2 regions of the Paenibacillus sp. 2TAB19 genome follow, and region 2 is predicted to be linked to the other one. Evidence: predicted binding sites of a transcription regulator. Region 2 holds the regulator's gene; the other holds the start of a gene.
What was found. The regulator CtsR, encoded in region 2, represses protease genes until heat stress. The targets are predictions, from matches to a motif close to ATGGTCAATAAAGGTCAAACA.

Region 1 (3,569 bases), on a different contig from region 2:
TGGAGCTTGCCAATAAGTTCGATCTGAATGCCAGATGTATTGAACGGAAGAAAGGCTTCATTCTATACATCAAGGAAGGCGAGAAAATCATCGAGCTTCTCAACATCGTCGGCGCGCACCAGGCATTGTTCAAATTCGAGGACGTACGAATTATGCGCGACATGCGCAATTCCGTCAATCGGATCGTTAATTGCGAGACTGCGAATCTGAATAAGACAATTGGAGCGGCTGTACGCCAGATTGATAATATTAAGCTGCTGCAGAAGGAAGTCGGCTTGGACAGTCTTCCTGAGAAGCTGAAAGAAGTAGCCGAGATCAGGCTGCAGCATCCCGATATGAATCTGACCGAGGTCGGCGAAATGCTAAGAGGCAAGGTAAGTAAGTCGGGCGTTAACCATCGATTGCGCAAAATCGACGAACTTGCGGAAAAAATACGAGGTAGTTAGCTTTTCACCTAGTGCAACCGCTGGTATAATGTTATAATAATGCAAAATGAACTTATCACCAAAGATAAGAAGTATAAGTCTAAATCTTATACAAGCTTATATTTCTGCGCTAGACGTCACCGGGTCCGCACAGCTGTTGCTGGCCGGGTCGTTTGACGCTTATGAATGAGTATAATATAGGGGGTATGGTTTCCATGACAAGGCTTCCGGTTGTCGTTCGTCTGAAGACGGGGCTTCATGCAAGACCTGCAGCGTTATTCGTACAAGAAGCGAACAAATTTTCCTCCGAGGTATTTGTAGAGAAAGACGACAAAAAAGTTAATGCGAAATCGATCATGGGCATTATGAGTCTAGCGATCAGCTCCGGCACTGAAGTATCCATAAGTGCGGAAGGTTCGGACGCGGAACAGGCTGTAAACGCTTTAGTCGCTCTTGTTAGCAAAGAGGAACTTGAGAATCAATAATTCATTGGTTACCGATGAAAAAAGCCTCACTCGATCAGTTGATCGGTGTAGGCTTTTTTGCGTTTCTGCGAGTTATTGACAAGTTATTAGACCAATTGTGGATAACTGTGCATAGAATGTGAATAAGACTGTGGATAAAATGAATTGTTGCTACGGTTTGTGGATATCGAATAAGAAAAAAAGGCGATACTAGGGCATGAAACCCTTGTACCGCCTTTTTACTACTTATCCAATTTTCTCGATTACTTTGTCAACAAGGCCGTATTCTTTCGCTTCCGCTGCGCTCATGAAGTAGTCGCGATCCGTATCTTGCTCGATGCGGCTAAGCGGTTGACCGCTGCGCTCTGCAAGAATGCCATTGAGATGGTCGCGCATCTTAATGATGCGGCGCGCGCGAATCTCGATGTCGCTCGCTTGTCCTTCTGCGCCGCCTAGCGGCTGGTGAATCATAACTTCGCTGTTCGGAAGCGCGTAACGCTTGCCTTTCGCGCCTGCCGTCAGCAGGAACGCGCCCATTGAAGCGGCCATACCGACACAGATGGTCGATACGTCTGGCTTAATGTATTGCATCGTATCATAGATCGCCATACCGGCTGTAATGGAGCCGCCTGGGCTGTTAATGTAAAGAGAAATGTCCTTCTCGGGATCATCCGCCGCAAGGAACAGCATTTGCGCAATGATGGAATTAGCCACCACGTCGTTTACACCCGATCCAAGAAAAATAATGCGATCCTTCAACAAGCGAGAGTAAATATCATACGCACGCTCTCCGCGATTGCTTTGCTCAATAACCATAGGAACGAAATTCATATCCAACGTAAGCCCCCTCCTTCAAACTGAACGAAATGGTTAAATCGTATTTTCATAATAACGGATGGAAACTCAAAAGTCAAAGATAGTCAGACAAATTATCTGACAAATGATTGGACAAGCAATAAGTGGCCGCTGTATCGGGCTTTGTCGAAGTGGGACATCGGATGAATGGAGACTAAGCGGGGATAAGTGCGGGGAAAATTAGAGCAGGTGTAAAAGTAGATTGAAGCTTGGGAGAGAGGCCCTCCGTAAATAGTTCGATTTCGTCAAACTAAATAGATGCAGTTTAAAAATATCATGCGCTAATGGCATTCCGTCGAACTAAATGGCCGATGAACGCCAAGTGAAGCCTAAAGAGCCACTTTAGTTTCCCTAAATACCGTTATTGAGCGACTTTAGGAGGAGTAAGTGAATTTAGTATCCCGAAATGCCGTTGCAACGTCACTGCAGGAGGTTGAGCTTATTAAAAAAGGCCATTCCGAAACAACATTCGGGATGGCCTTAATAGGTATGCGTTATGTAGTTGCATTAGAAAAAAGTAAGTGGCGCGCCCGCTAGGAATCGAACCTAGATCTCAGGCTCCGGAGGCCTACGTCATATCCATTGGACCACGGGCGCAAAAAACAGTAGCAAGGGTGATTATATGATAATAGCGATTAGAAAGCAAGCGGCTTCCGTAAATTAAATTTGTGAAAATCGTGACAGTAATCGKTTTCATTCGATTTCATGCTCTTGCGGCGAGCAACAATTTCCGATAATATAGGAGGTGGGACTACAAATGTTATAGAGGGACGTTTCGCGTCCCGGTCAATGGAGCTATAGTCTCATATAACGGGTGGAGTGAAGGATAAGATGCGTCAGATCATTGAACTGCAGCAGCAGCTTGTGCCTGATCTTCTAGATGTAATGAGAAAGAGGTATTCGATTCTGCACCAGGTCATGCTGACAGAGCTTATCGGACGCCGCACGCTTGCCACGGCGTTATCGCTTACGGAGCGCGTGCTGCGAACGGAGATTGAGTTTCTGAAGGCGCAAGGCTTGCTCGATGTTCATTCGAGCGGCATTCGAATTACGGATGCAGGCAGAGAGCTTCTGGAGCGGCTGGAACCGGTCTATAAGACGATGTTCGGTCWATCGGAGCTTGAAGATCGAATCCGCACTCGCTTTGGCTTATCGCAAGTTGTTGTTGTAGCCGGGGATTCCGAGAGCTCGGCACAGACGAAGCGGGAGCTTGGCCGTGCAAGCGCACAAGTGCTTCGCAAGGTAATGCAGCCCAATGATGTCGTCGCTGTAACAGGCGGAACAACGATTGCCCAAGTTGCGAATCATTTATCAACCTCTACCGCGCTCAAGACCAATTGGTTCGTGCCTGCAAGGGGCGGACTTGGCGAGAGCCTCGACTATCAGGCGAATACGATTGCTTCGACAATGGCGAAGCGCACAGGCGCGCAATACCGCTTGCTTCATGTCCCGGATCATTTGGGCGAGGAAGCATTCTCATCGATCATGCAAGAGCCTAACATTCGCGAGATTGTCGATGTCATTCGAAGCGCTAGAATCGTCGTCCACGGGATTGGGGATGCGATGGTAATGGCTAGACGAAGACGGCTGGAGCAGGACGTCGTGAATGCGATGGCTGCAGAAGGCGCGCTGGCGGAGTCGTTCGGGTTTTATTTTGACCGAAATGGCGCTGTGGTGCACAAAATGCAGACGGTAGGATTACGGCTCGAGGATATTGTAAAGACTGAAGTTGTTATAGGTGTCGCAGGAGGCAAGAGTAAAGGCGAGGCGATAGCAGCCGTCATGCGGTTCGGTCATAACGATGTGCTGGTGACGGACGAAGTAG
Region 2 (3,569 bases):
TCGACGTACATATCAAGCGGCTGCGCAAACGGTTCTCGGAGGGCGGAAGCAGCTTTAACATTCATACGATTAGGGGCGTCGGCTATAAGCTTGAGGTGCTGGCGTAATGCGCTCGCTTTATTTTCGCGTTTTCCTCATCACGCTCTATACGATTCTGATCAGCAGCTTCCTCGGCTTCTTTATCGCTAACGTGTATTATCATTGGTCTCTCAAGCCCTATCAGGATGAGAAGCTGTTCGGCACGGTCAGTCAATTGAAGGCTCTTATCGAGCAGCATCCAGAGGCTATGGGCGATGCGCTTAGCATGTCTGCCGCGTTAGGATACCAGCTCTATGTCTATGATGAAGCGGGAAACGATCTGTTTTACGGGAGACATTTCTCGAGAAAGGATCTTCCGAATGACGTCAAGATGCGCGTACTGGACGGAGCGGAGTTCCACGGTATCGCTAACTTTCCGAACAAGGCGTTCGCTTCGGGTTACTTTGACAATCGACTCAGCAATACGGTGGGCGTACACGTATCGGCGGGAGCTGAGAGATACGCTCTTTTCCTGCGCCACGACAGCAACGTACAATTTGACGAGCTTCGCACGTTCTTTCTCTTTATGTTCGTGCTGACAGTCGTGTTCAGCGTGCCCTACTTCATGGTTAGCACACGTTACCTGGTGCAGCCGATCGTACAGCTCAAGGAAGCGACGAAACGGCTCGCGCAAGGGCAATATAAGCTCCGCTTGCCAACCAAGCGGAAGGACGAGATCGGGGAATTGGCGAACCATTTTCAAATCATGAGTCTGGAGCTGGAACGCGCCGACCTTCGCACGAAGGAGTTTGTCGCGAACGTCTCGCATGAAATCCATTCGCCGCTCGCTTCCATTCAAGGTTATGCCGATTCATTGCTCAGCGAAGAGATGGAGCCTGCCAGCGTTCGGGGGCATGCCGCTATTATCGGACAAGAGACGCGACATCTTGCAACATTAAGCAGGCAGCTCCTGCTGCTCTCAACGCTGGACCATTCCGAGCAGACAACGGAGAAGGGAAGGTTCCCGCTAAAGCCTCAGCTGCGGCAGACGCTTCAATTGCTGGAGTGGCAGTTGGCGGAGAAGGAAATCGCGGTGCGGCTGCTGGTGTCCTCTGGCCTGTACGTATACGGAGACGAAGTGCTGCTTATGCAAGTATGGTCGAACCTGCTCTCCAATGCGGTCAAATATATTCCGGCGGGTCGCTCCATTCAAATTCAGGCTTTTGTCGAGGATGGCGGTTGCGTCATCCATATAGCCGATACGGGCGACGGCATACCGGAGGAGCAATTGCCGTATATTTATGACCGTTTCTACCGGGGAGACAAAGCGAGGGAGCGGAAGTCGGGCAGTACTGGACTAGGCCTATCCATTGTGCAGCGCATTGTGATTCTGCATGGCGGAACGATCGCTGTGGAGAGCAGCGCGGGGGAAGGAACGGCATTTACGGTGAGATTGCCAGTTGAATAAGCTTTGATTGTGGGTCGGGTCGCCCTGAATAGGTATAAATAATGCCGGAGCGCACCAAGCTAGATACTAGCGGTGCGCTTCGGTTTTTCGTTGAAATATAGGACCGAATCTAAGGTGAAATCGAATCGTCAGAAAATTTAAACTTTGTGACTTGACCCGAGGAATATTTTGAGTATAATGAAGTTAAAGTCAAAGAAAGTCAAAGTCAATAAGCCGTTACGGCGGCTCTGACAAGCTCCTTTGGCCATGCGTTAGGGAGGTTGGTATTTTGAGAAATATTTCCGATCTCATCGAACAGTATTTGAAGCATATGCTGGACGATAGCGCCGGCGGCGCTGTCGAGATTCAACGAAATGACCTCGCTGACAAGTTTTCTTGCGTACCGTCGCAGATCAACTATGTGATTAGTACCCGGTTCACGCTGGAGAAAGGATACATGGTTGAAAGCAAGCGCGGAGGCGGAGGCTATATCCGAATCCAACGGGTTGATCTTCCGGCACTTAATTCGATTCAGCTCCATTTCGAACAAACGATTGGCGACTGTGTCGATCAGAGTGCGGCAGAAGGCATTATTTATCAGCTTGAGGAAGCAAGACTGGTGACGAGGCGCGAAGCTAATATACTCCGGGCAGCGGTGCAAAGGGAAACCATCGCACTCAAACTGCCGCAGAGGGATGAAATCCGGGCAAGGCTGCTGAAGTCGATGCTCATTTCATTATTAGTCAAGTAGCGCGTACCGGGAGGAGGGATCAGGCTTGATTTGCCAGGAATGCGGTAAGAGGCCGGCTACACTTCATTTTACAAAAATCATCAATGGCGAGAAGACGGAGTTTCACATTTGTGAAAGCTGTGCGAGAGAGAAGGGCGAAGGCATACCGGGCTCACCGAATAGCTTCTCGATTCATAGCCTGCTGTCAGGCCTTCTTGACTTCGAATCGACTGGCGGTCACAACTTCGCAAATCAGCAGCATGCGATTCGATGTGAGGAATGCGGTCTTACGTATACGCAGTTCAGTAAGATCGGAAGATTCGGCTGCAGCGCCTGCTACCAGCAGTTCGCCGATAAGCTTGATCCATTGCTGAAGCGGGTTCATGGCAGTACGGTTCATATGGGGAAAATTCCGAAGCGTTCAGGTGGTCAAATTCAGTGCAAGCGGGAGATCGAACAGCTTCGGCGCGATCTGCAAGCGCAGATTGAGCAAGAGGAGTTCGAAAGCGCAGCGAAGCTGCGTGACCGGATCCGCGAGCTGGAACGCAAGATAGCGGATCTATAGACGCTGTACGTACGCTGTAAGCTGGCATGGAAGGAGGAAAGCTCTCTTGACGAAGCATCGATTCACACAAGATGCATTAAGCGATTGGATGAAGAGCGGAGGACCCGAAACCGAGGTCGTCATCAGCAGCAGAGTCCGAGTCGCTCGCAACTTGCGACATCATCCGTTCCCGATGCTGGCCACGAACCAGCAATCGAAGGAAGTGATGGAGCAGCTCACCGAGGTAGGCGAATCCGGCAAGTTAAGCGATATCGGGCAATTCGAGACGGTATTGTTATCCGATCTTAGCGAGCTCGATAAGCGGGTACTTGTGGAGAAGCATCTCATTAGCCCGAATTTGGCCAATGAGTCGCGAGGCGGGGCTGTTTTGCTCAATCATGATGAATCAGTCAGCATAATGATTAACGAAGAAGATCATTTGCGCATTCAATGTTTATATCCAGGTTTCCAAATTCAGGAGGCATGGGCATTGGCCAGCGGAATTGACGATATTTTTGAAGCGGAGGCGGATTACGCCTTCGATGAGAAACGCGGTTACTTAACGTCTTGTCCGACGAATGTCGGAACGGGCATACGGGCGTCGGTCATGATGCATTTGCCGGCGCTGGTGCTGACTCAGCAGATTAACCGTATTTTATCAGCGGTAACGCAGGTCGGCTTGGCCGTTAGAGGATTGTACGGCGAGGGCAGTGAAGCGCTCGGTAATTTGTTTCAAATCTCGAACCAAATTACGCTCGGACAATCAGAGAGCGAGATTATTGATAACTTGCATGGCGTAGCCAAGCAGATCATCGAGCATGAGAAGGCGG

Region 1: the regulator CtsR is predicted to act here: its motif matches at 1,796-1,816, upstream of clpP (ATP-dependent Clp endopeptidase proteolytic subunit ClpP).

The regions. Positions count from the first base shown of each region.
Region 1 covers NZ_JBFRGE010000046.1:33,346-36,914, forward strand. Annotated here, with positions in the region: gene whiA (DNA-binding protein WhiA) at 1-446, shown strand, start outside; gene AB4Z33_RS19885 (HPr family phosphocarrier protein) at 641-910, shown strand; gene clpP (ATP-dependent Clp endopeptidase proteolytic subunit ClpP) at 1,136-1,720, opposite strand; tRNA gene AB4Z33_RS19895 (tRNA-Arg) at 2,267-2,341, opposite strand; gene AB4Z33_RS19900 (sugar-binding transcriptional regulator) at 2,576-3,569, shown strand, end outside.
Region 2 covers NZ_JBFRGE010000023.1:21,362-24,930, forward strand. Annotated here, with positions in the region: gene AB4Z33_RS12535 (response regulator transcription factor) at 1-107, shown strand, start outside; gene AB4Z33_RS12540 (sensor histidine kinase) at 107-1,486, shown strand; gene AB4Z33_RS12545 (CtsR family transcriptional regulator) at 1,755-2,216, shown strand; gene AB4Z33_RS12550 (UvrB/UvrC motif-containing protein) at 2,242-2,760, shown strand; gene AB4Z33_RS12555 (protein arginine kinase) at 2,807-3,569, shown strand, end outside.